DNA from 3 places in the Dorea hominis genome. Region 2 is predicted to be linked to each of the others. Evidence: predicted binding sites of a transcription regulator. Region 2 holds the regulator's gene; each other region holds the start of a gene.
The links. Region 2 encodes HrcA, which represses chaperone genes, less so after heat shock. Its sites were predicted from a motif close to TGTTAGCACTCNNNNNNNNNGAGTGCTAACA; they were not measured.

Region 1: a site for HrcA is predicted at 4,741-4,771, ahead of clpB (ATP-dependent chaperone ClpB). Genes of this name have one in related genera too.
Region 3: a site for HrcA is predicted at 5,997-6,027, ahead of htpG (molecular chaperone HtpG). Genes of this name have one in related genera too.

What each region holds. Positions count from the first base shown of each region.
Region 1 is NZ_JACOOY010000007.1:41,395-49,720, reverse strand. Features, by position in the region: gene H8S07_RS06900 (N-acetylmuramoyl-L-alanine amidase family protein) at 1-832, opposite strand, end outside; gene H8S07_RS06895 (DNA polymerase Y family protein) at 829-2,058, opposite strand; gene clpB (ATP-dependent chaperone ClpB) at 2,070-4,685, opposite strand; gene H8S07_RS14430 (response regulator) at 4,905-5,657, opposite strand; gene H8S07_RS06880 (ABC transporter permease subunit) at 5,768-6,796, opposite strand; gene H8S07_RS06875 (ABC transporter permease subunit) at 6,783-7,817, opposite strand; gene H8S07_RS06870 (sugar ABC transporter ATP-binding protein) at 7,804-8,326, opposite strand, start outside.
Region 2 is NZ_JACOOY010000002.1:78,267-86,592, forward strand. Features, by position in the region: gene H8S07_RS01815 (replication-associated recombination protein A) at 1-550, shown strand, start outside; gene H8S07_RS01820 (ATP-binding protein) at 615-1,403, opposite strand; gene H8S07_RS01825 (Crp/Fnr family transcriptional regulator) at 1,519-2,169, shown strand; gene H8S07_RS01830 (ATP-binding protein) at 2,238-4,685, shown strand; gene H8S07_RS01835 (response regulator transcription factor) at 4,685-5,302, shown strand; gene H8S07_RS01840 (hypothetical protein) at 5,378-5,671, shown strand; gene hrcA (heat-inducible transcriptional repressor HrcA) at 5,819-6,862, shown strand; gene grpE (nucleotide exchange factor GrpE) at 6,913-7,512, shown strand; gene dnaK (molecular chaperone DnaK) at 7,548-8,326, shown strand, end outside.
Region 3 is NZ_JACOOY010000008.1:89,300-97,625, reverse strand. Features, by position in the region: gene gatB (Asp-tRNA(Asn)/Glu-tRNA(Gln) amidotransferase subunit GatB) at 1-457, shown strand, start outside; gene H8S07_RS07920 (amidophosphoribosyltransferase) at 577-1,989, shown strand; gene H8S07_RS07915 (ABC transporter ATP-binding protein) at 2,125-2,829, shown strand; gene H8S07_RS07910 (ABC transporter permease) at 2,836-5,949, shown strand; gene htpG (molecular chaperone HtpG) at 6,124-8,178, shown strand.

The sequences.
Region 1 (8,326 bases), on a different contig from region 2:
TCGATGCGCCCCTTAATACGCCGTAATAATCACCATTATTTCCACGACGGGCACAGACCGTTCCTTCTTTATCCACACTATCATTATAGGCATCTGTCCAGTTCAGTATATCATCTTTTCCACTTACTGTGTGAAACTTTTCCTGTGTGCTGATTCCTAATTTTGCATTGGAAACTGCCAGACTGGTTCCGATTGCATTTGCCACCCTAAGTGCCTGTTTACTTTCCATTGCAACAGTATTAACAATCACAATTGGCTTTGTAATGCCAATTGGCTGTCTGTTCGTATCCACACCGTTGGCATGTTCCAGATTAGCATTCGTATGGAGTGAAATAAAGAGATCCATGCCTTTTGCCGCCTCACCGCGCAGGCTGATCTTTCCGGAATCCAGTGCCAGATTCTCGTATCCGTTGATACAGATATTGCCGCTGGTACGTGTCAAATGTACAATCACCCCATATCGTTCTTCCAGTATCTTTTTCAGTTCTTTTGCCACCTGCAATGTAAAATTGCCTTCACAGTAAACAACTTTTCCGTTTTCATAGACTTCATTCTTTTTTGAATAATGCCCCGGATCAATACAGATCTGTATCTTTTTCTGTCTTTTTATTATTTTCTGCTGTTCTTTTGCTTTCTGTTTTTTTTCTTCTTCCTGCTTTTTTCGTTGCTCCATTGCTTCTTTTCTTTCCTGTGCCACTTCTTTTTGCTTTTCTATTTTCTGTACTTCTTCATTCTCTCTTATTTTCATCTGTCTCATATAGCTTTTTGCTCCACATAGTCCGATCACAAGCAATAACATTCCCACTGCTGCAAAAATCTTTTTTTTCATCATTTTTCTTTTTCCCGCTTTTCTTCCATATTACTGCCGCGGATCACGGCTTCTTCTCCATATCTTCCACGTATTTCCTTTAAAGCCTGCTCCAGCTTTGCTTTCTTTTCACTGGCTTTCTTCCTTTTCTCCATCTCCGGCTGTACTTCAAATATGGTAAGCTGTTCTGGTGCAGACGCATCCGTCAACTTGGAACTTCGGATTCCCAGCAGACGAATGGGTTGTTTTTTCCACATTTCCCGGAATAATTCTGCTGCTGTCTCGTAAATTCTGGCATCCTCATTGGTTGCTCTCTCCAGCTGTGTCTGGTGGGAACTATTTTCAAAATTATAATACTTAATCTCCACACTGATCATTCCGGCTTTCTGCCCAGCTTTCCTGAGTCTCCTTCCTACGCTTCCTGCCAGTTTTCCCAGCACTTCACACGCCTCTTCTTCTGTCTTTGCATCCTGCGGCAGTGTAATAGAGTTGCCAATTCCTTTTGCCTCCTGACGTACCGGTTCTACCGGCGAATTGTCCATACCATTGGCAAATTCCCATAGTTTGCGCCCGTGGCTTTTCAGATGTATCTCCAGTAGTTCCGGATTCATCTGTGCCAGATCTCCGATCGTGCGGATCTCCAGCTTCTGTAAATATTCCACACTCGACCTGCCCGCCATAAAAAGTTCTCCGATTGGAAGCGGCCACATTTTCTCCTTAATCTCATCCGGAAATAACGTATGTACTTTATCCGGTTTTTCAAAATCCGATGCCATCTTTGCCAGCAGTTTATTTTCCGATATTCCAACATTCACAGTAAATCCAAACTGTCTGCGGACTTCATTTTTAATCTCTAAAGCGCCTTCCATCGGTGAGAAAAAACGCGGCGCGCTCTCTGTAAAATCCATATAACACTCATCTACGCTGACCTGTTCGATCTGATCCGTATAACCGCGCAGAAATGTCATCAATTTTCTGCTGTAATCCGAATAGAGTCTGTGATCCGGCGGTGCGATCACAAGATTCGGACACTTACGAATGGCATCCACAACGGGTTCCCCTGTGCGGATGCCATACTTCTTAGCGGAAATGGATTTGGCAAGCACGACTCCATGTCTGGAAGCTCTGTCGCCTCCGATGATAGCCGGTATCTTACGCAGATCCGTCTCCGCTCCATTCTTCAATTGTTCCACTGCACTCCAGCTTAAATACGCAGAGTTCACATCTATATGGAAGATTATCCGTGGCATCTTATCGCTCCTTATAAGTCAGACTCTGGTACCACCTGCATATATTCCTGAATATGCGCAGCAAGTTTTTCATTCTCAACATCAATCACAATAGTCTCACCTGCCCGGATCTCACCTTCCAGCATCAGTTTTGCTGCCAGTGTCTCAACATGCTTCTGCAAATATCTCTTCAGCGGACGTGCTCCGTAAGTCGGATCGTAACCACCTTCCACTACATAATTCTTTGCAGCTTCTGTCAGGGAAAGGGAAATCTCTTTGTCTGCCAGACGTCTGTTTACATCTTTTACAAGTAAGTCAATTATATGATAAATGTTATCTTTGTTCAATGGTTTGAATAAAATCGTCTCGTCCAGACGGTTCAAAAATTCCGGTCTGAAATGTGCACGCAGGTCATTCATAACCATTTCCTGTGCTTCTGGTTTGATCGTTCCATCTTCATTAATTCCATCCAGCAGATACTGGGAACCAATATTGGATGTCATGATCAGGATTGTATTCTTAAAATCTACAGTACGTCCCTGGGAATCCGTAATACGTCCATCATCCAACACCTGCAATAATACATTAAATACATCCGGGTGTGCTTTTTCAATCTCATCAAACAGTACAACTGAGTAAGGTTTTCTTCTGACAGCTTCGGTAAGCTGGCCACCTTCATCATATCCGACATATCCCGGAGGCGCTCCGATCAGTCTGGATACGGAATATTTCTCCATATACTCACTCATGTCGATACGCACCATGTTATTCTCATCATCAAACAGGCTCTCTGCAAGTGTCTTTGCAAGTTCTGTCTTACCGACTCCGGTAGGTCCAAGGAACAGGAACGAACCAATCGGTCTGGTTGGATCTTTAATTCCGGCTTTGGATCGGATGATTGCTTCGGTTACAAGTTCCACACCTTCATCCTGACCGATGACACGTTTATGCAGCTCATCTGCCAGATGCAGTGTCTTGCTTCTCTCGCTCTCATTTAATTTGGCAACCGGAATACCTGTCCACCGGGATACGATCTTCGCAATCTCATCATCGGTAACACTTTCATGTACCAGATCGCGGTCTTCATCTTTTACTTTAGCTTCTTCATCTTCCAACTGTTTCTTCAGTTGTGGCAGCTTACCATACTGCAGTTCTGCAGCCTTCTCCAAGTCATAAGAATGCTGTGCTTTCTCAATCTCTTTGTTGATCTGCTCAATCTCCTCACGGATCTTCTGCACACGTTCAACGCCGACTTTCTCATTGTCCCACTGTGCTTTACGACTTGCAAATTCTTCTCTGCGCTCTGCCAGTTCTTCCTGCAGATGTACAAGTCTGTCCTGGCTCAACCGATCGTCTTCCTTCTTAAGAGCTGCTTCTTCTATCTCAAGCTGCATGATCTTACGCTGTAATTCGTCCAGTTCTGCAGGCATGGAATCTAGTTCTGTCTTGATCATGGCACATGCTTCATCTACAAGGTCGATCGCTTTGTCCGGCAGAAAACGGTCGGAAATATAACGATCTGAGAGTGTTGCTGCTGCAACAAGTGCTCCATCTGTGATCTTCACTCCATGGAATACTTCATATCGTTCTTTCAGTCCTCGCAGAATGGAAATTGCATCTTCCACTGTCGGCTCTTCTACCATAACCGGCTGGAAACGACGTTCCAGTGCCGCATCTTTTTCAATATACTGACGATACTCATCCAGTGTTGTTGCACCGATACAATGCAGTTCACCTCTGGCAAGCATTGGTTTTAACATATTTCCTGCATCCATTGCACCGTCCGTCTTACCAGCGCCGACAATCGTATGCAACTCATCAATAAACAGGATAATTCGTCCATCGCTGTTTTTCACTTCTTCCAGAACTGCTTTCAGACGTTCCTCAAATTCTCCACGATATTTAGCACCTGCTACAAGTGCTCCCATATCTAGTGAGAAAATTGTCTTGTCTTTCAGTCCTTCCGGTACATCACCACGGACAATTCTCTGTGCAAGTCCTTCTACAACTGCTGTCTTACCAACACCTGGTTCACCGATTAGGACCGGATTGTTCTTCGTCTTACGTGAAAGGATACGGACTACATTACGGATCTCAGAGTCACGTCCGATCACCGGATCCAGTTTCTGCTCTCTTGCCCGCTCTACCAGATCAGAACCATATTTATTCAACGTATCATAAGTATCTTCCGGGTTATCACTTGTTACCCTCTGATTGCCTCTCACAGTAGATAATGCTTGCAGGAATCCTTCCCGGCTGATACCCATCTCACGAAGCAGTGCCTTCATATCTTTACTTGCATATTTTATAATAGCGAGGAAGAGATGCTCAACAGAAACATATTCGTCTCCCATCGGTTTTGCCTCATCCTCTGCGTGGATCAGAACATTATTCAGATCCTGTCCTACATACTGTCTTCCACCCTGTACTTTCGGGCGTTTTGTAATCGCCTCTTCCACGCGATTAATAATAAGGTTCTTATCGAGCCCCATCTTTTCCATCAATTTCGCGATCAGGCTGTCATCCTGTGTTAATAATGCATAAAGCAAATGCTCCTGTGCAATCTCCTGGTTGCCATAGTCAGATGCAATGCGTTCACAGTCTTGCACAGCCTGCAATGATTTCTGTGTAAATTTATTTATATTCATAAAGACAACCTCCTTTTTGCTCTTGTTCTACTTGCAATATAACAATACAACACTTTATCAGCACTGTCAAGAGTCGAGTGCTAATTGTTTTAAAAAGTATTCTTAAACCTTTTCATAAGTAACTTTTACCATTGCTACATTGATGTCAAAATAATTGTGCTTGATTTCTGTCTGCAAATATTCTTCTGCATGTGCAATGCGCAAACTTTTGCAATTATTTTATTCCATACTAATTTTATTATCTACAGCATATTTATATAATTTAGTACATTTATTTTTTTCAATGACGATCGTACCCGCAAAATCTCCAAATGCCCAATCATCTATATTTTTCACATCCCCTGCAAAATATACTTTTTCAAGATTTACACTCGATCCAAATACTGCCATCTTCATACTTGTTACTGTCTTCGGTACTTTAATACATTTCAATTCTTCGTGATAAGCAAAGGAAGCTTCTCCTAGCGAAGTCACTTTTAATCCATCTATTTTTTCCGGAATATGTAAACTATCCACATTTTTCTTTAGGTAACCAATTATTTCAACTGTATTTTCTCCTTCATTGATTCTATAACTATATTTTTTATCCTTTGATATTTCCAATTCTTTTATCGTTTTTCTGACATTTAAAATTTCTCCATTATTTAAGTGGACCCCAACTTTTCTTGCTGCTGTTTCAAAATACATAATATCTGAATGCTTAATTCGAACATCCGCTTCACTTGTTTTAATAACAATATATGAATCCTGCATTTCTCCAAGCCTTGCATAGGCTGCTTTCAAATCTAGAAACAGTTCTTTTTCTATCCTGCTTTTTCTAATATATCTGAATGGACTATATTCTATGGATTCAAATACATACTGCTCATGTGCGGATACAAAGATCAATATTATATCTGAATTTTCTTCACGCAGCTTTTTGGCAATCTCCAGTCCCGAAATACCAGGCATGTCTATATCCAAGAACAATATATCAATTTCACTGCTGCTTTGTCTAATTCTTTTTTAGTATATCTAATGATTCCTGCTCATCATCGCATAATGCAATGTTAATTATCATTGTAACTTTCCCTCATTTTTCTTTATATATTCTCCTTTACATTAAAAATAATTGCAAGACAGATTACTGCATAAGATATAAACGTACGGAAATATTCTCCGATTGCAACGCTTGAGAACAGTGTCTGCCCAGCAAGTGGCGATACAATAAACAGAAAATGGAACAAAAATAATCCTAAAAACACATTGCGGATATTCGCATTTTTAATTCCGGCTCCACCAGCCAGAATTGCCGCACTTGAGAAAATCTCACGATTGCTTTGCGCGGTATACACGCTCAACATTCCAACATTCTGTAAATACATGATCTGTCCGTAAGCCGCAAGCACCGTAGAAATAATAATTGCGATGATTCTCATTTTATTCACATCGATGCCAAGGCTCTGCGACTTATCCATACTTTCACCGACAGCTTTCATATTAATACCGAGCTTGCTTCGAAGCAAGTAAAATATGAACAGACTGACTACTGTGATGATCACAAGATTCAACACCGAACATTTAATCCCCCATATTTCAAATTTCAAACAATCATCGATAATGCCACCCAGACTTTCCAGGTTTACAACATGCTGAATTCCCAGTCCGGATTTTAAAAGCAATTTTTCGTTTGTAGCAGGAATGATCGTTCCAAATCCGACCATAAAGATTAACTGATAGATACTGATTCCGATATATCCGATAATGATGGAAGTAATCATCTCTCGCCCTTTTACACGGTTTAAGATTGCTCCGATCACATAACCAAATGCGACAGCAAGGATTGTAGAAAGAAGTACAACCGCTAAAAGTGCCGGATATCCTTCCAGTCCATAATTTAATACAAAAAGAATGGCTGTCTGTGCTGCCAGTGCACCAATGCTGATGGCAAAGTTAAGTCCCAAACCGGCTATGATCGGAACGATCAGTGACAATACCATCACGCTGTTTCGCAAAATTCTTGTTACTACTTCAGACATAACAAAATTAAGCGACATTCCTGACACAATATATCCTATGACAGACAGGATAATGAATAACAATGGAATTCGATTTGATTTAAGCTTTTTCAACATTCTTCTCCTTTTTTGTTTCTTTAAACATTGCAAATAAGATAATGACATTTGTCAAAATAGATCTTGTGATCTCGGTAAGCTCTGTCGCAACCAGCTCATTTGCAAGAGGCACACTAAACACTAAAATCCCGTGAAAAATCAATGTACCTACAATCACGTTTAAAATATTTCCATTATGTTCCGTACAGCCTCCGATAAGAAGCGCAGATGCTGCAGAAAAGGCGATCGCTTTCGGTGCATTATAAAGTTCCAGATATCCATAGCTTTGTGAATAGAAACAGATACCTACACCTGCAATGATCGTTGATAAAACGATTGCCGTCATCTTAATCTTATTCGATTGCAGCCCCATAATCTCGCAATAGGCTTCATTTTCACCGAGGGCAAGCATATTTTGACCGATATTACTTTTAAAAATAATATAGATGATCACGCACACGATAAAAAAGCAAAGGAGATATCCTACCGGAATCATCATTCCACCTATTTTTATCTGGAAAATTTTTTCAATGATTTTGTCAAAATATCCTTCCAGCCCAATCTTTGGACGCATTCCTTTTCCTGCGATTGGAAATACCATGACCGGATTGTCAAATGGAATAGTCACCCATAAAATACAGGACAGCGGAATGATTGATAAACCTAAAAAGTTTCCTGTGATCTCCTCTGTTCCACTTGCCTTTATTAAAATGCGTCCATAAATTCTTCCGAACACAAAACTAATAAGAATTGTAAGGAGAAGCACGCATAAAAATCCTTTCACACCAGTGATTTCAAAGTTCATAACCGTGCTGATACTAATAAGACCGGCTATGATCCCGACTGGCATTCCGAAGTTAAATCCCATTCCGGCATTCAGCATCGGAAGAAGTGATAATACAAACACACCGTTCATAGGAAGTCGGATCAGCATATCCGTAAGCAGCGGGCGGATTGGAATTCCCATGTAACAGGAAACAGCGATCATGACAAGCAAAAAGATCAGCAATACATTTTTTTGTAATTTAAACTTTTTCATAGCTGTCCTCCTCTCTCATTTTTGAAAAAGCTCTCGCAAACTGTTCTGCATCTGCATCGTGTTTTAAAACATCTACAAGTTCCCCCTCATAAAATACGCAGATGCGATCACATATTTTTTTCATCTCTTCAATATCTCCGGATGCGAGAATGATCGTAGTCCCTGCTCTTTTATTCAAATCTGCGAGCAATTTTAAAATATTGTCTTTTGATTTGATATCAATCCCTCTCGTCGGTTCATTAATAAATAATACGTCCGGATCCATTAAAATCGCACGTGCCAACGCTACTTTTTGCTGGTTTCCACCGCTCAATTCACAGATTGGCTGTCGAATTGACTCACATACTACGTCATATTTCGTTACTACTGTTTCTGCCTGATTTTTCTCTTTATTTTTATCATAAAATTTAATTTTATTTCCGATAGACAGACGATTTAACTTATCAGAGAAATTCTTCAAATAGAAATTGATATTCTCTGCTACTGATTTGTCCAAAAGAAGTCCATTT
Region 2 (8,326 bases):
AGATAATCATTATGATACAATCTCGGCGTTCATTAAGAGTATGAGAGGATCTGATCCAGATGCGGCAGTCTATTATCTGGCGAAGATGTTATATGCCGGAGAGGACATCAAATTTATCGCAAGACGAATTATGATCTGCGCATCAGAAGATGTCGGAAATGCAGATCCGATGGCTCTGACCGTAGCCGTGTCTGCCGCACAGGCAGTAGAACGGATCGGTATGCCGGAAGCACAGATTATTTTATCACAGGCGGTTTTATATGTAGCTACTGCTCCAAAGAGCAATTCCGCATGCAATGCGGTATTTGCAGCAATGGATAATGTGAAACAGAAGAAGACAACAGTTCCTTCTTATTTACAGGATGCGCATTACAAGGGCTCTGTAAATTTAGGACATGGCGTTGGTTACAAATATGCACACGATTATCCGAAACATTATGTGAAACAGCAGTATCTGCCGGATGAGATTAAAGATGAGAAATTTTATGTGCCAAGTGATAATGGACATGAAAAAGACATACAGGCGTGGATGAAATATATTCGCGAATAAATTTGGGACGGGGATTTTCCAGAAAATCCCCGTCCCAAATTAAAATCCCCCTGTCCCTTTTTAATTATTTCCGTAAAGAACCGTCAATATTTACAGTGACAACCTGCCAGGGAATGAATTTCCCGCTTGCTTTTAAAGCTTCTTTTACGGCATACTCCAGACCGCCGCAACAAGGCACTTCCATGCGGACAATGGTAACGCTCTTGATGTCGTTTCCGGCAATGATCGAGGTCAGTTTTTCAGTGTAATCGACAGCATCCAGCTTCGGACATCCGATGAGAGTAATGCGGTTGCGGATGAAACGGTTGTGGAAATCAGCGTAAGCGTATGCAGTGCAGTCGGCTGCGATCAGCAGGTTTGCACCGTCAAAATAAGGAGCATTGATCGGAGCAAGCTTGATCTGTACAGGCCACTGGCTGAGCTGGCTTACCGGAGCCGTTCCATTATCAGCAGAGGTAGCTGATTCTTCATTACGGTGCATGATGGAGCGGATGCGCTGTCCCGGACAGCCTGTGAAAGCAGGTGTTTTCTCTTCGTGAGAAGATTTTCCGGCAGGAGTGTCATGTTTATGTGCTTCTTTTGCATCCAAGTGTCTTTTAAGCGCGTCGCCGCCTTTTTTCTTCAAATGTTCTTTCACAGCATCATCGTCGTATGCTGCCGCTTCTCTTTCTATAAAATGGATGGCATCGGTTGGACAGGCAGGAAGGCAATCGCCCAGTCCGTCACAATAATCGTCACGAATCAGCCGTGCTTTCCCATCGATCATCTGGATTGCACCTTCATGGCATGCGTTTGCACAGGCACCGCATCCGTTACATTTTTCTTCGTCTATTTGAATAATTTTTCTGATCATGTGAAATTCTCCTTTTCATATAATAAAAATTAAATGGTTTACTTGTTTTGTCTTGCTTAGTCTACTACAATAAAAATAAAAAAGATGTTGTATTTCCAACAAAAGGAGATTTTTTATGAAAATAAATGAAATTCCATTATTTGGAGGAATCCGGGAGGAAAATCTGACAGAAATGTTAAAATGTCTGGATGGAAGAGAAAAAAGTTACAGAAAAGGAGAGATGATCCTTACGGAAGAAGAATCATCTGCAGGTGCGGGATTAGTATTGGAAGGGATGGTGCAGGTTGCCGAAGAGGATGTGTTTGGCAACCGTAATATTCTGGAGCATGTAAAAACGGGACAGTTATACGGGGCTGCATTTTCCTGTGCGGGAATTAAGAAGAGTCCGGTCAGTGTAATGGCGGTGACAGATTGCAGAATACTTCTTATTAATATGAATAAAGTGATCGAGACATGTCCGATGTCGTGTACATTTCACCAGCGGCTCATCAGCAACCTTGTCCGGATCATGGCAATAAAAAATGTTGCATTGAATGAAAAAATCAGCCATCTTTCCAGACGGAGTACAAAAGAAAAACTGTTATCGTATCTTTCAGATTGTGCAAAGAAGGCACAGAGTATGCATTTTACGATTCCTTTCGACAGACAGGAACTTGCCGATTATCTCTGCGTGGAGAGAAGTGCCATGTCTGCGGAACTTGGTAAATTAAAAAAAACAGGCATACTGGACTGCCGGAAGAATGAATTCTGGTTAAAAGAAATGTGACCGGAAGACACTATGATTTCAGAGGGAGTATTTTATACTGAAAACAGAACAAATTGGAGGATTGTCGCATGAAGGAACGAAAAGACAAGAAAATGCAGCATATTTTGGAATCACTGTTTTTAGATACAGCGCTTCCGTTTCGTGTAAGGCTGTTTAATATACTGGCGATCGTGGGAGTACTGATCAGTGTGATGAATGGTATTTTTTCTTATATGAACAGTGGAAATCCGGTGTTGTTATTTACCAATGGGGTGACAGCGGTCTTATCTTTTTCACTTTTATATTATGCATATAAAAGCCGAAATTATCAGTTCTGTTATTTTATAACAATTATAGCGATCTTCATGATCCTGTTTCCAATTCTGTTTTTTAAAGGCGGCGGTTATAAAAGTGGCATGCCATGTTTTTATGTCTTTGGAATTATATTTACTGTATTTATGCTGGAGCGTTTGCAGATGATCTGCTGTGTATTGATTGAACTGATAATCTATATTGCAACAATAGGAATTGCCTATGCATACCCGCAGACGGTTATCTGGTTTCTGTCGGAGAAAGAGATCGTTATTGATACCATCGTAGGCGTTGCAGTATCGAGTCTTGCTATCGGTACAGTTACTTACCTGCATTTCCGTCTGTATAACAGGCAGCAGATCTATCTGACAGAAGCGAGAGAAGAAGCTATGAAAGCAAATCAGGCGAAAAGTGTTTTCCTTGCAAATATGAGTCATGAAATACGGACACCGATCAATGTGATGCTTGGAATGAATGAAATGATACTCAGGGAATGTGATTCGGAGGATATCAGGCAATACGCACAGGGAATTGAAAAATCCGGAAATTATCTGTTATCATTGATCAATAACGTGCTGGATATTTCCAAAATTGAATCCGGAAAAGTAAAGATTACAAAAGAACCATTTTCTATTTCGGCACTTGTACAGGAAATCTGGCTGTTAGGATCCGGACAGGCGGAAAATAAAAATCTGGAGTTTCAGGTGAGAATAGATGAAACACTGCCGGAATATATAAACGGGGATGCTTTACATATGAAACAGATTATGCTGAATCTGATCAGTAATGCTGTGAAATACACGGAGAACGGTTCTATCGTATTCCAGGTGGAAAGATGTGGCGAAAAGATCCGTTTTTCTGTGAAAGATACCGGATATGGCATAGAGAAAGAAGCAATGAATACGTTATTTGATGCATTTACCAGAGTGGATGTGAAAAAATACAGAAATATTGAAGGAAGCGGTCTGGGGCTGGCAATTGTCAGAGAACTCTGCCGGGAGATGGATGGAAAGGTTGAAGTACAAAGTGAAGTCAGGACAGGGAGCAGATTTACGGTAACATTTCCTCTGGAAGAGGCAGGAAAACAAAAATCCGGAGAATGGCATCCAAGGAAAGAAATAGAAGAAAAGCATGCGGGCACTTTTGTTGCACCGGATGCAAAGGTTCTTATTGTGGATGACAGGGAAGAGAACCTGCGAGTGATCTGTTCACTGTTAAAACATACCAAGATCCGCACAGATACAGCAGTGAGTGGCTCGGAATGTATCGAGAAAGTCAGAAAAGGAAATTATCATATGATATTTCTTGATTATATGATGCCGGAAATGGATGGGCTGGAAACATTTCGGCGTATGAAGGAGATGGAAATCCGTGTTCCGGTGATCGCACTGACGGCAGATGTTACAAGTGGAATCCAGCAGATATTTGAAAAAGAAGGATTTGCCGCTTATTTATCAAAACCGATTCGCTGGGAGAGAATGGAAGAGCTGCTTCTGGCTTATCTGCCGGATATACTGGTTACAAAAAGCAGCCGAAAAGAATGGAAAATATCAGGAAAAGATTACAACCGGCTGAAAGCACAGCTGCAAGTCTGTGAGATCCAGATGGAAAAAGGACTACATTTACTGGATGGAAATATATATCAATATGCAAAATTGATAGAATTTTTTACAGATTATTATGAACCGAATCGCAGGCAGATGGAGAAAATGGAAAAAGCACTGAAATATGCAGATACAGAAAAGAAAAGGACTGAGATCCTGATGGCACTGACCGGTGAAATGCATACATTGAAAAGCAATGCAAAAGCAATTGGCGCAGGAGAACTCTCAGAGCTGGCACAGGCGATGGAAGTGCATGGCAAAGAAATGGATGCGGATTATTTCAAATATGCAATGCCGCTTCTTTATCTGGAATGGGAGAGAACGGTAAAAGGAGCCAGACAGTTCCGGAAAGAAATAGTGCAGCTCATACCGCAGAGAGAAAACGAAGAAGCAGAAAGTACCATAGCAGATATAAATCTGAAAGAAACCTATGAAAAAGCATTACGGGAAGCATTGATGCGTTATCAGGGGAAGGAAGCTTCCACCTGGAATCAAAAGCTGCTGGACACAGAAAATGATCCGGAGAGAAGAAAGCTGTTGGAACAGATCGGACAGAAAATCCGCGAGCTGGATTTTGAAGAAGCAGAGAGTATTTTCAGAAAGTGGAAGGAGGAACACTGATGGAGAAAAAACATGTATTGGTCGTGGATGACGATCTGATTTTATTAAAGACAGCAGAAGAGATTCTGTCAGAATTTTACAGTGTCAGTGTAGCCAAAGCCGGGAGCCAGGCGATTGCACTTCTGGAAAAAGGCGTGATCCCGGATCTGATCCTTCTGGATATTGCTATGCCTGGAATGGATGGATATGAGACACTAAATGAGATGAAGAAGATTCCGGCGGCAGGCAGTGTGCCGATTATTTTCCTGACCGGATTTTCCGATGCAGATTATGAAGTGCGCGGATTAAAATCCGGCGCGGTAGATTATATTGTGAAACCATTTGTGAAAGAAGTACTGCTTGCAAGAGTGGAACGCCATTTACAATATGAAGAAGGACGGGCCAGAGAAGAACGAACGGAAGAAATAAAGGAGAATGAAACGTATAAAAAGATGCAGGAAGTGTTAAGCCCAATCGAGTGGAAGATTGCGCAGGCAATTGCAAAAGGGATGGACAACCGGGAGATTGCGGCGGAATATCATTATTCTTATGGTTATGTGAAAAATGTAATTACCCGTATATTTTCAAAACTTGAGGTGGAGAAAAGAAGAGATCTGCGGAAAATGTTTGAAGGATAGGGGATGTTCGGTTGTGTTTTACATAGAAAAAGGCTATAATAGAGGAAATATATAACCACGCAGGAGGAATGCAAAATGAAAATTTTTGACACAGTAAACAAAGCAGAAGTAGAAGTAAATGGAACAGACGGACTGGTTCAGCTTATGAAAGACGGCCGTCAGGTAGATCTTTATCTGAAAGAGAAGAAATCTGATGAAGACGGATACATGAGCTGGGATGTAGAACACTGGTCAAGTGTAGATGGTAAAAGATTTATCCGCTGCTATTCATTAGAGGGACGTGTATTAAGTGAGTCTACAGGACATAATATCTATGATCTGGCAAATGATTTCAAACCGGAAGAGGCTGCAAAAGTAGAACTGAGCTAGACTGTTTTAAAGCGTTTGAAAAGAATCTAAAAAAATAATAAATACTGTTGACAAACAGAAAAAGGAGTGCTACATTAATAGTCGAAAGATGTTAGCACTCCTTTTTAATGAGTGCTAACAAAGAAAAATCCGAAAGGAGGAGAGCTGATGTTAGAAGAACATGGACTGAGTGATCGTAAGCTTAAGATTTTACATGCGATTATACAGACTTATCTAGAGAGTGGCGAGCCGGTCGGATCGAGAACCATTTCCAAATATACGGATTTGAATTTAAGTTCAGCAACGATCCGTAATGAGATGGCGGATCTGGAAGAACTTGGTTATATCATACAGCCACATACATCGGCAGGTCGTATTCCTTCGGATAAAGGCTACAGATTATATGTAGATATGCTGATGCAGGAGAAGGAGCAGGAACTGAATGATATGCAGGATCAGATGCTTCAGAAAGCAGATAAGATGGATCAGCTTCTGAAACAGGCAGCCAAAGTTTTAGCGAACAATACGAATTACGCAACGATGGTTTCCACTCCGATGAACAATTCCAATAAGATCAAGTTCCTCCAGTTGTCTATGGTGGATGAAGAACAGGTGATCGCGGTAATTGTTCTCGGCGGCAATGTGATAAAGAACAAGCTCATTCATCTGGAAGAACCGCTCAGCAATGAGAACCTGCTGAAGCTGAATATGCTTTTGAATACAACACTCAATGGTATGTCCATTGAGGAGATCAATTTAGGACTGATCGCAAGACTCAAAGAGCAGGCAGGTATTCACAGCGTGGTGATTGGCAACGTACTGGATGCAGTCGCAGATACGATACAGGTCGATGAAGATATGCAGATCTATACAAGTGGTGCGACGAACATTTTCAAATATCCGGAGCTCAGCGATAAGCAGAGCGCTCAGGATATCATCAGTGCATTTGAAGAAAAACAACAGCTTACAGAGCTTGTAACCCAGACACTTTCTCATGAAGAGAATACAGGAATTCAGGTTTATATCGGTGATGAAGCACCGGTACAGAACATGAAGGACTGCAGTGTCGTGACCGCAACCTATGAATTAGGCGAGGGCATGAAGGGAACGATAGGCATTATCGGACCGAAGCGGATGGATTATGAGCATGTTTTAAAATCTATGAAGCGTCTCCAGACAGAACTGGATCAGATGTTTCATAAGAATGAATAAGAAAGGTGGAAGTACCCTTGGAAGATAACAAAGAAAAGAGCCAGGAAGAGATGGTAAAGGAAGCTGTGGAGGAAGCAAAGAAGACAGCTGAAGCCACTAAAGAAGAGGCAGCCGAAGACGAAGCGAAGGAAGCAGAGACAGAGGACAGCAAAGAATCCGATACAGAAGAGAAGAAATCCGGCAAGAAGTTATTTGGCAAGAAGGATAAGAAAGATAAAAAAGACGAGAAGATTGAGGAACTGACTGACAGACTCACTCGTCAGATGGCAGAGTTTGATAACTTCCGCAAACGTACAGAGAAGGAGAAATCCCAAATGTACGAAGTTGGTGCGAAAGATATCATAGAGAAGATTCTTCCGGTTGTAGACAATTTCGAAAGAGGTCTGGATGCAGTGAAGGAAGAAGACAAAGAGGATCCATTTATCCAGGGAATGGAGAAGGTTTACAAACAACTGATGACAACACTGGAAGGAATCGAGGTGAAACCTATCGAAGCGGTAGGTCAGGAATTTGACCCGAATCTTCATAATGCGGTTATGCATGTGGAAGATGAGAATCTCGGTGAGAATATCATTGCCGAAGAATTCCAAAAAGGTTATATGTATCGTGACTCTGTAGTGAGACACAGTATGGTAAAAGTAGCAAATTAGAATTTATTTAGAAATAGAACAGGAGGACAATTATTATGGGTAAAATCATTGGTATTGACTTAGGTACAACAAACAGCTGTGTAGCCGTAATGGAAGGTGGACAGCCAACAGTTATCGCTAACACAGAAGGTGCAAGAACTACACCGTCAGTAGTAGCATTTACAAAAACAGGAGAGCGTCTTGTAGGTGAACCTGCAAAACGTCAGGCAGTTACAAACGCAGAGAGAACAATCTCTTCTATCAAGAGAGAGATGGGATCTGATTATAAAGTAACTGTAGATGAGAAGAAATATTCTCCGCAGGAGATTTCAGCAATGATCCTTCAGAAATTAAAAGCAGATGCAGAAGGATATCTTGGAGAAAAAGTAACAGAAGCTGTTATCACAGTACCTGCTTACTTCAACGATGCTCAGCGTCAGGCTACAAAAGATGCCGGTAAGATCGCAGGACTTGATGTAAAACGTATCATCAACGAGCCTACGGCAGCAGCACTTGCTTACGGACTTGACAATGAGAATGAACAGAAGATTATGGTATATGACCTTGGTGGTGGTACATTCGATGTATCCGTAATCGAGATTGGTGATGGTGTTATCGAGGTATTATCTACAGCAGGTAACAACAGACTTGGTGGAGATGACTTTGACCAGAAGATTACAGATTACATGATCGCCGAATTCAAGAAACAGGAAGGTGTAGACTTATCTACAGATAAGATGGCACTGCAGAGATTAAAAGAAGCAGCTGAGAAAGCGAAGAAAGAACTTTCTTCTGCAACAACCACAAATATCAACCTGCCATTCATTACAGCTAC
Region 3 (8,326 bases), on a different contig from region 2:
ACATATGGCAGATATCTTTGAAGAGGCAGCAGCTATCTGTGGAAAACCGAAGAAAGTTTCCAACTGGCTGATGGTAGAGACGATGCGTCTTCTGAAAGAAAATGGAATGGAACCGGAAGACATTGATTTTGCACCAGAGAATCTTGCGGCTTTAGTAGAACTGACAGAAGCAGGAACGATCAACAGTTCAGTTGCAAAAGAAGTATTTGAGAAAATTTTTGCAGAGGACATAGATCCGAAAGCTTATGTAGAGGAGCACGGGCTGAAAACTGTAAATGATGATGGAGCATTGGAAGAAGTGTTAAAGAAAGTGATTGCAGACAATCCGCAGGCAGTAGCTGATTATCAGGGAGGCAAGAAAAAAGCGCTTGGAGCACTGGTCGGACAGACGATGAAAACGATGAAAGGAAAAGCGGATCCGGTAGCAATTAATAAGAAACTGCAGGAAATGTTATAGACAAAATCTTTACAGCATATTTCCTTTTGTGCTAAAATTGTATGATAACGGAGTAATTCGTGGTAAAAAGACAAAAAAATTAACAAAAAAGAGATCATTACAGGCAAAAGGAGAAGGCTATGGGAGGATTTTTTGGAGTTGCATCAAAGCAGGATTGTGTGCTGGAGTTATTTTATGGAGTAGACTATCATTCTCATCTGGGAACAAGAAGAGGTGGAATGGCTACTTTTGGAGAAGACGGATTTTACCGTTCTATTCATAATATTGAAAATTCACCGTTCCGTACAAAATTTGACAGAGATGTCGGAGAGATGAAAGGAACACTTGGAATTGGCTGTATTTCGGATTTTGAACCGCAGCCATTACTGATCCAGTCAAAATTAGGAAGCTTTGCGATTACAACAGTTGGAAAGATTAACAATTATGAAGAGCTTTTAAATGAGTTGTATGAGAGTGCACATTCCCATTTCCATGAGATGACAAATGGACAGGTGAATGCGACGGAACTGGTTGCGGCGCTAATCTGTGAGAAAGAGACAATTCTGGAAGGTATCCAGTATGTGCAGGAACGTGTAGATGGTTCGATGACGCTGCTTCTGATGACAGAGAAAGGAATTTATGCAGCGAGAGACCGCTATGGAAGAACACCTCTGGTAGTTGGAGCAAAAGACGATGCGTATTGTGTTTCGTTCGAAAGTCATGCCTATATTAACCTTGGATATAAGGATTATAAAGAATTAGGTCCGGGAGAAATTGTTTTTGTTACCGCAAGTGGCGTGGAGACATTGAAAGCGCCGGGAAAAGATATGAAGATCTGTTCTTTCCTCTGGGTATATTATGGATATCCGACATCTGCATACGAAGGTGTGAATGTAGAAGAGATGCGTTATAAATGTGGAAGTATGCTTGCAAAACGTGATGGGGATTCGGTACATCCGGATATTGTTGCAGGAGTTCCGGATTCCGGAATTGCACATGCGATCGGATATGCCAATGAATCCGGTATCCCATATGCAAGACCATTTATCAAGTATACACCGACATGGCCGCGTTCTTTCATGCCGACGAATCAGAGTCAGAGAAATCTGATCGCGAGAATGAAACTGATTCCGGTCCATGCGTTAATTGAAGGAAAGAAGTTGCTTCTGATCGATGATTCCATTGTAAGAGGAACACAGCTTCGAGAAACAACAGAGTTTCTTTATAGAAGCGGAGCGAAGGAAGTGCATGTCCGTCCGGCATGTCCACCATTGTTATATGGATGTAAATATCTGAACTTCTCCAGATCAAAATCAGAGATGGAACTGATCACAAGACGTGTGATCCGTGAAAGAGAAGGAGATGACTGTCCACAGGAGATCCTGGATGAATATGCAGATCCGACAACAGAGCGTTATGTACAGATGATCGAAGATATCCGCAAGCTGCAGAATTTTACATCCCTGCGCTATCACAGACTGGACGATCTTCTTGATTCAATTGGAATAGATCCGTGCAAGATTTGTACATATTGTTTTAACGGAAAAGAATAAAGGAAGATACAATAAAATCCCCAGATAGCAAAATCTGTTATCCGGGGATTTTATTATTGTATATTGATTGCTAATTCTGGACGCTCTGTCTTGAATCAGTTATAATTAATGTATAAATTACCGCGGAGGTGTATGATGTCTGCATTTGTTACATTAGAAGATGTAAAGAAAAGTTACCATATGGGAGAAGTGGAAATCCTTGCGGCAGCAGGGATGGATTTTACAATTGAAAAAGGAGAATTTGCAGTAGTTGTAGGTCCCAGTGGAGCGGGCAAAACAACCGTGCTTAATATCCTTGGAGGCATGGATACAGCGACTTCCGGCAATGTCTGGGTGGATGGTGAGAATATTGCCACTTATAAGGCAAAGAAACTGACAGCATACCGGAGAGATGATATCGGTTTTGTATTTCAGTTTTATAATCTGATTCCGAATCTGACAGCACTGGAGAATGTAGAGCTGGCGCTTCAGATCTGTAAAAATCCGATGGATGCCAGAGAAGTGCTGGAAGAAGTCGGACTAGGAGAACGGACAGACAATTTCCCGGCGCAGTTATCCGGTGGAGAACAGCAGCGTGTATCCATTGCAAGAGCACTTGCAAAGAATCCGAAACTGCTGCTTTGTGATGAACCGACGGGAGCGCTGGACTACAATACAGGTAAATCTATTTTAAAATTATTACAGGATACCTGCCGGGAAAAAGGCATGACAGTGATCCTGATCACGCACAATCAGGCGATTGCACCGATGGCAGACCGTGTGATCAAGATCAAGAACGGAAAAGTTGCAGAGATTGTGGAAAATAAGAATCCGGTATCAGTAGATACGATAGAGTGGTAGAAGAGTATGAAAGTAACGCACAAAGATTTTCTAATGGAATTAAAGAAAAGCCCGGGAAGATTCCTTTCTATGCTGTTTATCGTAGCATTGGGAGTTGCTTTTTTCTCCGGTATCCGTGCATCGGAACCATCCATGCGTGTGACCGGGGATGCTTATTTTGACGGCGCAGATCTGATGGATGTGAAAGCAGTCAGTACACTTGGAATTACCAGGGAAGACATACAGGCATTTAACGAGGCAGATACGATAGAAAAGGCAGAAGGCGCATACAGTGCAGATGTACTGAGCGATACAAAAGATGACCAGTTTGTACTGCATATGATGACGCTTCCAAAGAATATGAACAAAGTGACTGTATCTAAGGGGCGTATGCCAGAGAAGGCAGGAGAATGTCTGGCGGATGAAGAGATGGATTACAAGATCGGCGACCGTATTGTTGTAAAGTCCGGGACGGATGATCCGCTTTCGGATACATTAACGACAGATACGTATACGGTAGTTGGAATTGGTAACAGCCCGTGCTATATTTCTTTTAACCGTGGCAGTACAACGATCGGCAAAGGAACGATAGATGGATTTCTCGTAGTAAGTGAGGATACCTTTGCGCTGGATACTTATACAGAGGCGTGTATGCAGGTAAAGGGTACAAAAACACTGACTGCTTATACGGATGCATATGAGAAAAAAGTGGAAAAAGCAACGGATCAAATCGAAACATTGGGAAAAAAACGCGGCAGAATCCGAAGGCAGGAATTAGTTAATGAAGCAAATGATAAGATTGCAAAAGCAGAGAAGAAGTTAGAAAAAGGCAAAAAGACGTCCGGTGAAAAATTAAAAAAAGCGGAAAAGAAGATCAAAGACGGAGAAAAGAAACTTTCGGCTGGAAAGAAAGAATTAGCGAATGGCAGACAGAAACTTGTCAATGCCAGGAAAACACTGAAAGCAAAAGAAAAAGAACTGGATCAGGGAGAAAAAGAATACCGCGCAGGGAAAGCACAGTTAAGAGCCGGCAGACAGAAATTAAAAAAAGGCTGGAGTGAATATCGCACAAATGAAGCGCAGTATGAGCAGATGTCAGCCCAGATGGCGGGGATAGAAGCGGCGACATCACAGCTTGCCGAGGCAAAAGCCAAGCTGGAAGCCGGAAAAAAGGAACTTGAGGCGTCCGAAGCAAAACTTACTGCAAGTGAGAGAAAACTTGCAAAAGCAAAATCAAAGCTTAAGTCCGGACGAAAGCAGATAAAGAATGCTTACAGGGAAATTTCGGAACAGGAAAAGAAGCTTACAAAAGGAGAGCAGGAGTTTACTGAGAGTGAAAAGAAATTAGAAAAAGCGAAAGCCAGCTACAAAAAAGGTAAAAAAGAAGCACAGGAGAAGATCAAAAAAGCAGAGAAAAAAGTATCCGATGCGAAAAAGAAGGTTGCGGATATCCCAAAAGCAAAATGGTATATCGCAGATCGGAATGACTTGCCGGAGTATACAAGCTATGGTGAGAATGCGGATCGGATGCGAGCAATCGGAAAAGTCTTCCCGGTGATTTTTTTCCTCGTAGCAGCGCTTATTAGTCTGACCAGTATGACGCGAATGGTAGAAGAACAGAGAACACAGATCGGAACGATGAAAGCGCTTGGATATGGAAAAGCAGCAATTGCGTCAAAATATATCGGCTATGCATTGCTTGCTTCGGCGATTGGAAGCGTTATGGGATTTTTGATCGGTGAAAAGATCTTCCCGTTTATTATCATATATGCATACGGAATTATGTATTTACATATACCGGAGATCCTGATTCCGTATCACTGGGGTTATGCAGCGTTTGCTTCCGGTGTGGCAGTAGCATGCACATTGCTTGCAACGATAGAAGCCTGCTACCGGGAGCTGGGAGGAACACCGGCTGTGCTGATGCGCCCGCCGGCACCGAAGATTGGAAGAAGAGTCTTCCTGGAACGAATTGGATTTCTATGGAAACATTTAAGTTTTACTTGGAAGTCTACCATCCGTAATCTGATGCGGTATAAGAAACGTTTTTTCATGACAATATTTGGAATTGGCGGCTGTATGGCATTGATGCTCGTCGGATTTGGACTCCGGGATTCCATCTTCGAGATTGCCGACTTACAGTATAGCGAGATTCAGTATTACGATGGAAGTGTCTATTTAAAAGAGAATCTGACGGAAAAAGAAATCGATAATCTGGATGATTTCCTTACAAAAGACTCGGATGTGATTCGTCATATGAAAGCGAAGATGCAGTCCGTAACACTTGCAAAAGGAAAGAAAAAGCGGGCGACATATGAGTGCGTGTTTGGTGAGCCGGAAGATGTCAGAGACTACGTGCATTTCAGAGACAGAAGAAGCCATACGCCTTATAAGCTGACAGACGATGGTGCAATTATCAGTGAGAAGACGGCGAAGCTTTTAAATGCGAAAGCCGGCGATACGATCCGGATTAAGGACGAGGAAAATGGAGATAAAAAAGTAAAGATCCTAAAAATCTGTGAGAATTACATGGGGCATTATCTCTATCTGACACCTGCCTGCTATGAGAAGATCTATGGCGAGAAGCCGGAGTATAACTGTTTCTTATTTACAATCCGTGATGGATATTCCCAGAAACAGAAGGAAGATGCAGGAAAGAAGATACTGGCAAGGAAAGAAGTGTTAAATGTCAGTTATATGCATGAGATCAGAGAACAGCTTGATGATATGCTGAAAAGCCTGAATCTTGTTATTGTAGTACTGATTATTTCAGCAGGTATGCTTGCATTTGTCGTACTTTATAATCTGAATAACATTAATATTGCTGAGAGGCAAAGAGAGCTTGCAACACTGAAAGTACTTGGATTTTATGATCAGGAAGTAGGAGCTTATGTGTATCGTGAGAATCTGATCCTGACGCTTATAGGAGCGGGTGTAGGAATTGGGATCGGAAGGATTCTGCATCTGTTTATCATCCAGACAGTAGAAGTGGATGCGGCAATGTTCGGACGCAATATCAATCCGCCGAGTTATCTGTACAGTTTCCTGTTTACGGTACTGTTTTCAATCATTATAAATGGTGTGATGTATTTTAAACTCCGCAAGATTGATATGGTAGAATCACTGAAAAGTGTGGAATAAAGATAAAAGCAGCATAATTTATAAAAACTTTATAAAGTTCAAAGAATTATTAGCACTCTGTTTAAAAGAGTGCTAATTTCCTGTTGACTTTTGAAAATGAGAGGCTTATTATATCCTTTAGAGAAGAATGGCGGGGAATCCGCATGATAAAAAATAGAAATAGGAGTGATTAAAATGGCAGCAAAAAAAGGTAGTTTATCGATCAGTAGTGAAAATATTTTCCCGATTATTAAAAAATGGGTATATTCCGATCATGATATTTTCGTTCGTGAGATGGTATCCAATGGGTGCGATGCGATCACAAAATTAAAAAAACTGGATATGATGGGAGAGTATCAGCTTCCGGATGGATATAAACCAAAGATTACTGTAGAAGTAAACCCGGAAGAGAAGACTTTGAAATTTACAGATAACGGTGTTGGAATGACAGCTGATGAAGTGGAAGAGTATATTACACAGATCGCATTTTCCGGAGCAACACAGTTTCTTGAGAAGTATAAGGACAAGACAACAGAAGACGATATGATCGGACATTTCGGTCTTGGATTCTATTCTGCATTTATGGTAGCAGACGCAGTGCATATTGATACTTTATCTTATAAAGAAGGCGCAAAACCGGTACATTGGGTAAGCGAAGGCGGCACAGAGTATGAGATGGAAGAGGGAACGAAGACAGAAATCGGTTCCACAATGACGCTGTATCTGAACGAGGACAGCCTGGAGTTTGCAAATGAATATCGTGTCAGAGAAGTAATCGAGAAATATTGTTCATTCATGCCGGTAGAGATTTTCCTTTCAAAAGAAGGAGCAGAACCGGAATATGAGACTATCGATGAGGCAGATCTTAAAGAGGATGATGTTGTCGTAGAGCACATTCACGAAGAAGCCAAGATGGAAGAAAAAGAAAATGAGAACGGCGAGAAAGAAATGGTAGAGACAGAGCCGGCAAAAGAGAAAGTCAAGATTGAGAAGCGTCCGGTTTCTTTAAGCGATATACATCCACTGTGGACAAAACATCCAAATGAGTGTTCCGATGAAGATTATCAGGAATTTTACCGAAAAGTATTTCTGGATTACAAAGAGCCACTGTTCTGGATCCATTTGAATATGGATTATCCATTTAACTTGAAAGGTATTCTGTATTTCCCGAGAATCAATACAGAGTATGAATCCGTAGAAGGAACGATCAAGTTGTATAACAATCAGGTATTTATCGCTGATAATATTAAAGAAGTAATTCCAGAATTCCTGATGGTATTAAAAGGAGTTATCGACTGTCCGGATCTGCCGCTTAACGTATCCAGAAGCGCCCTGCAGAATGATGGATTTGTAAATAAGATTTCTGAGTACATTTCCAAGAAAGTTGCAGATAAACTTGCCGGAATGTGTAAGACAAAGAGAGACGAGTATGAGAAATACTGGGACAGCATCAGCCCATTTATCAAATTCGGCTGCTTAAAAGATGAGAAGTTCTGTGACAAGATGAAAGATGCAATCCTGTTCAAGAACCTGGATCACAAATATCTGACGCTGAAAGACTGTATCGAAGAGAATGGCGGAGAAGTCGTAGAGCCGAACGATAAGAAAGAAGAAAATGGTGACGATAACAAAGTCGAAGAGATCAAGACAACCATCTACTATGTAACGGATGAGATCCAGCAGAGTCAGTACATCAACATGTTTAAGAATCAGGGACAGGATGCCGTAATTCTCGGACATAACATTGATTCTCCGTTCATCACACAGTTGGAGCAGAGAAATCCTACAATCCGCTTCCAGAGAATTGATGCAGATGTAACAGATACTGCAAAAGAAGAAGTTGCCGAAGAAGATCAGGAAACATTTAAGAAAACTTCTGACAGCCTGATCGAGATCTTCCGCAAGGAACTTGGGAACGATAAACTGGATGTGAAGATTGCCAAATTAAAAGACGAGAATGTAGCTTCCATGATCACTTTATCCGAGCAGAGCCGTCGTATGCAGGAAATGATGAAGATGTACGGTATGAATGACATGGGCATGGATCTTGGCGGAGAGAGCACTTTAATCCTGAATGCAAATCATCCACTTGTACAGTATGTTGTAGACCATGCAGACAGCGAGAATACAAGTGTGATCTGCAAACAGCTTTATGACTTGGCAATGCTTGCACACAAACCGCTGAATCCAGAAGAAATGACAGCATTTGTCAAGAGAAGCAATGAGATTATGATGTTGCTGACAAAATAATGAATGGTCAGATTTTGGAAGAAAAGCCAATAAAGATAAATAAAAGAAAATAAGATTAAAGTGCCGGGGAAGCAGGAATGTAAGATGATGTTCTGTTTTCCCGGTACTTTGATGCTGTGAAAATTTTTTATTATAATAGTCTGCACAA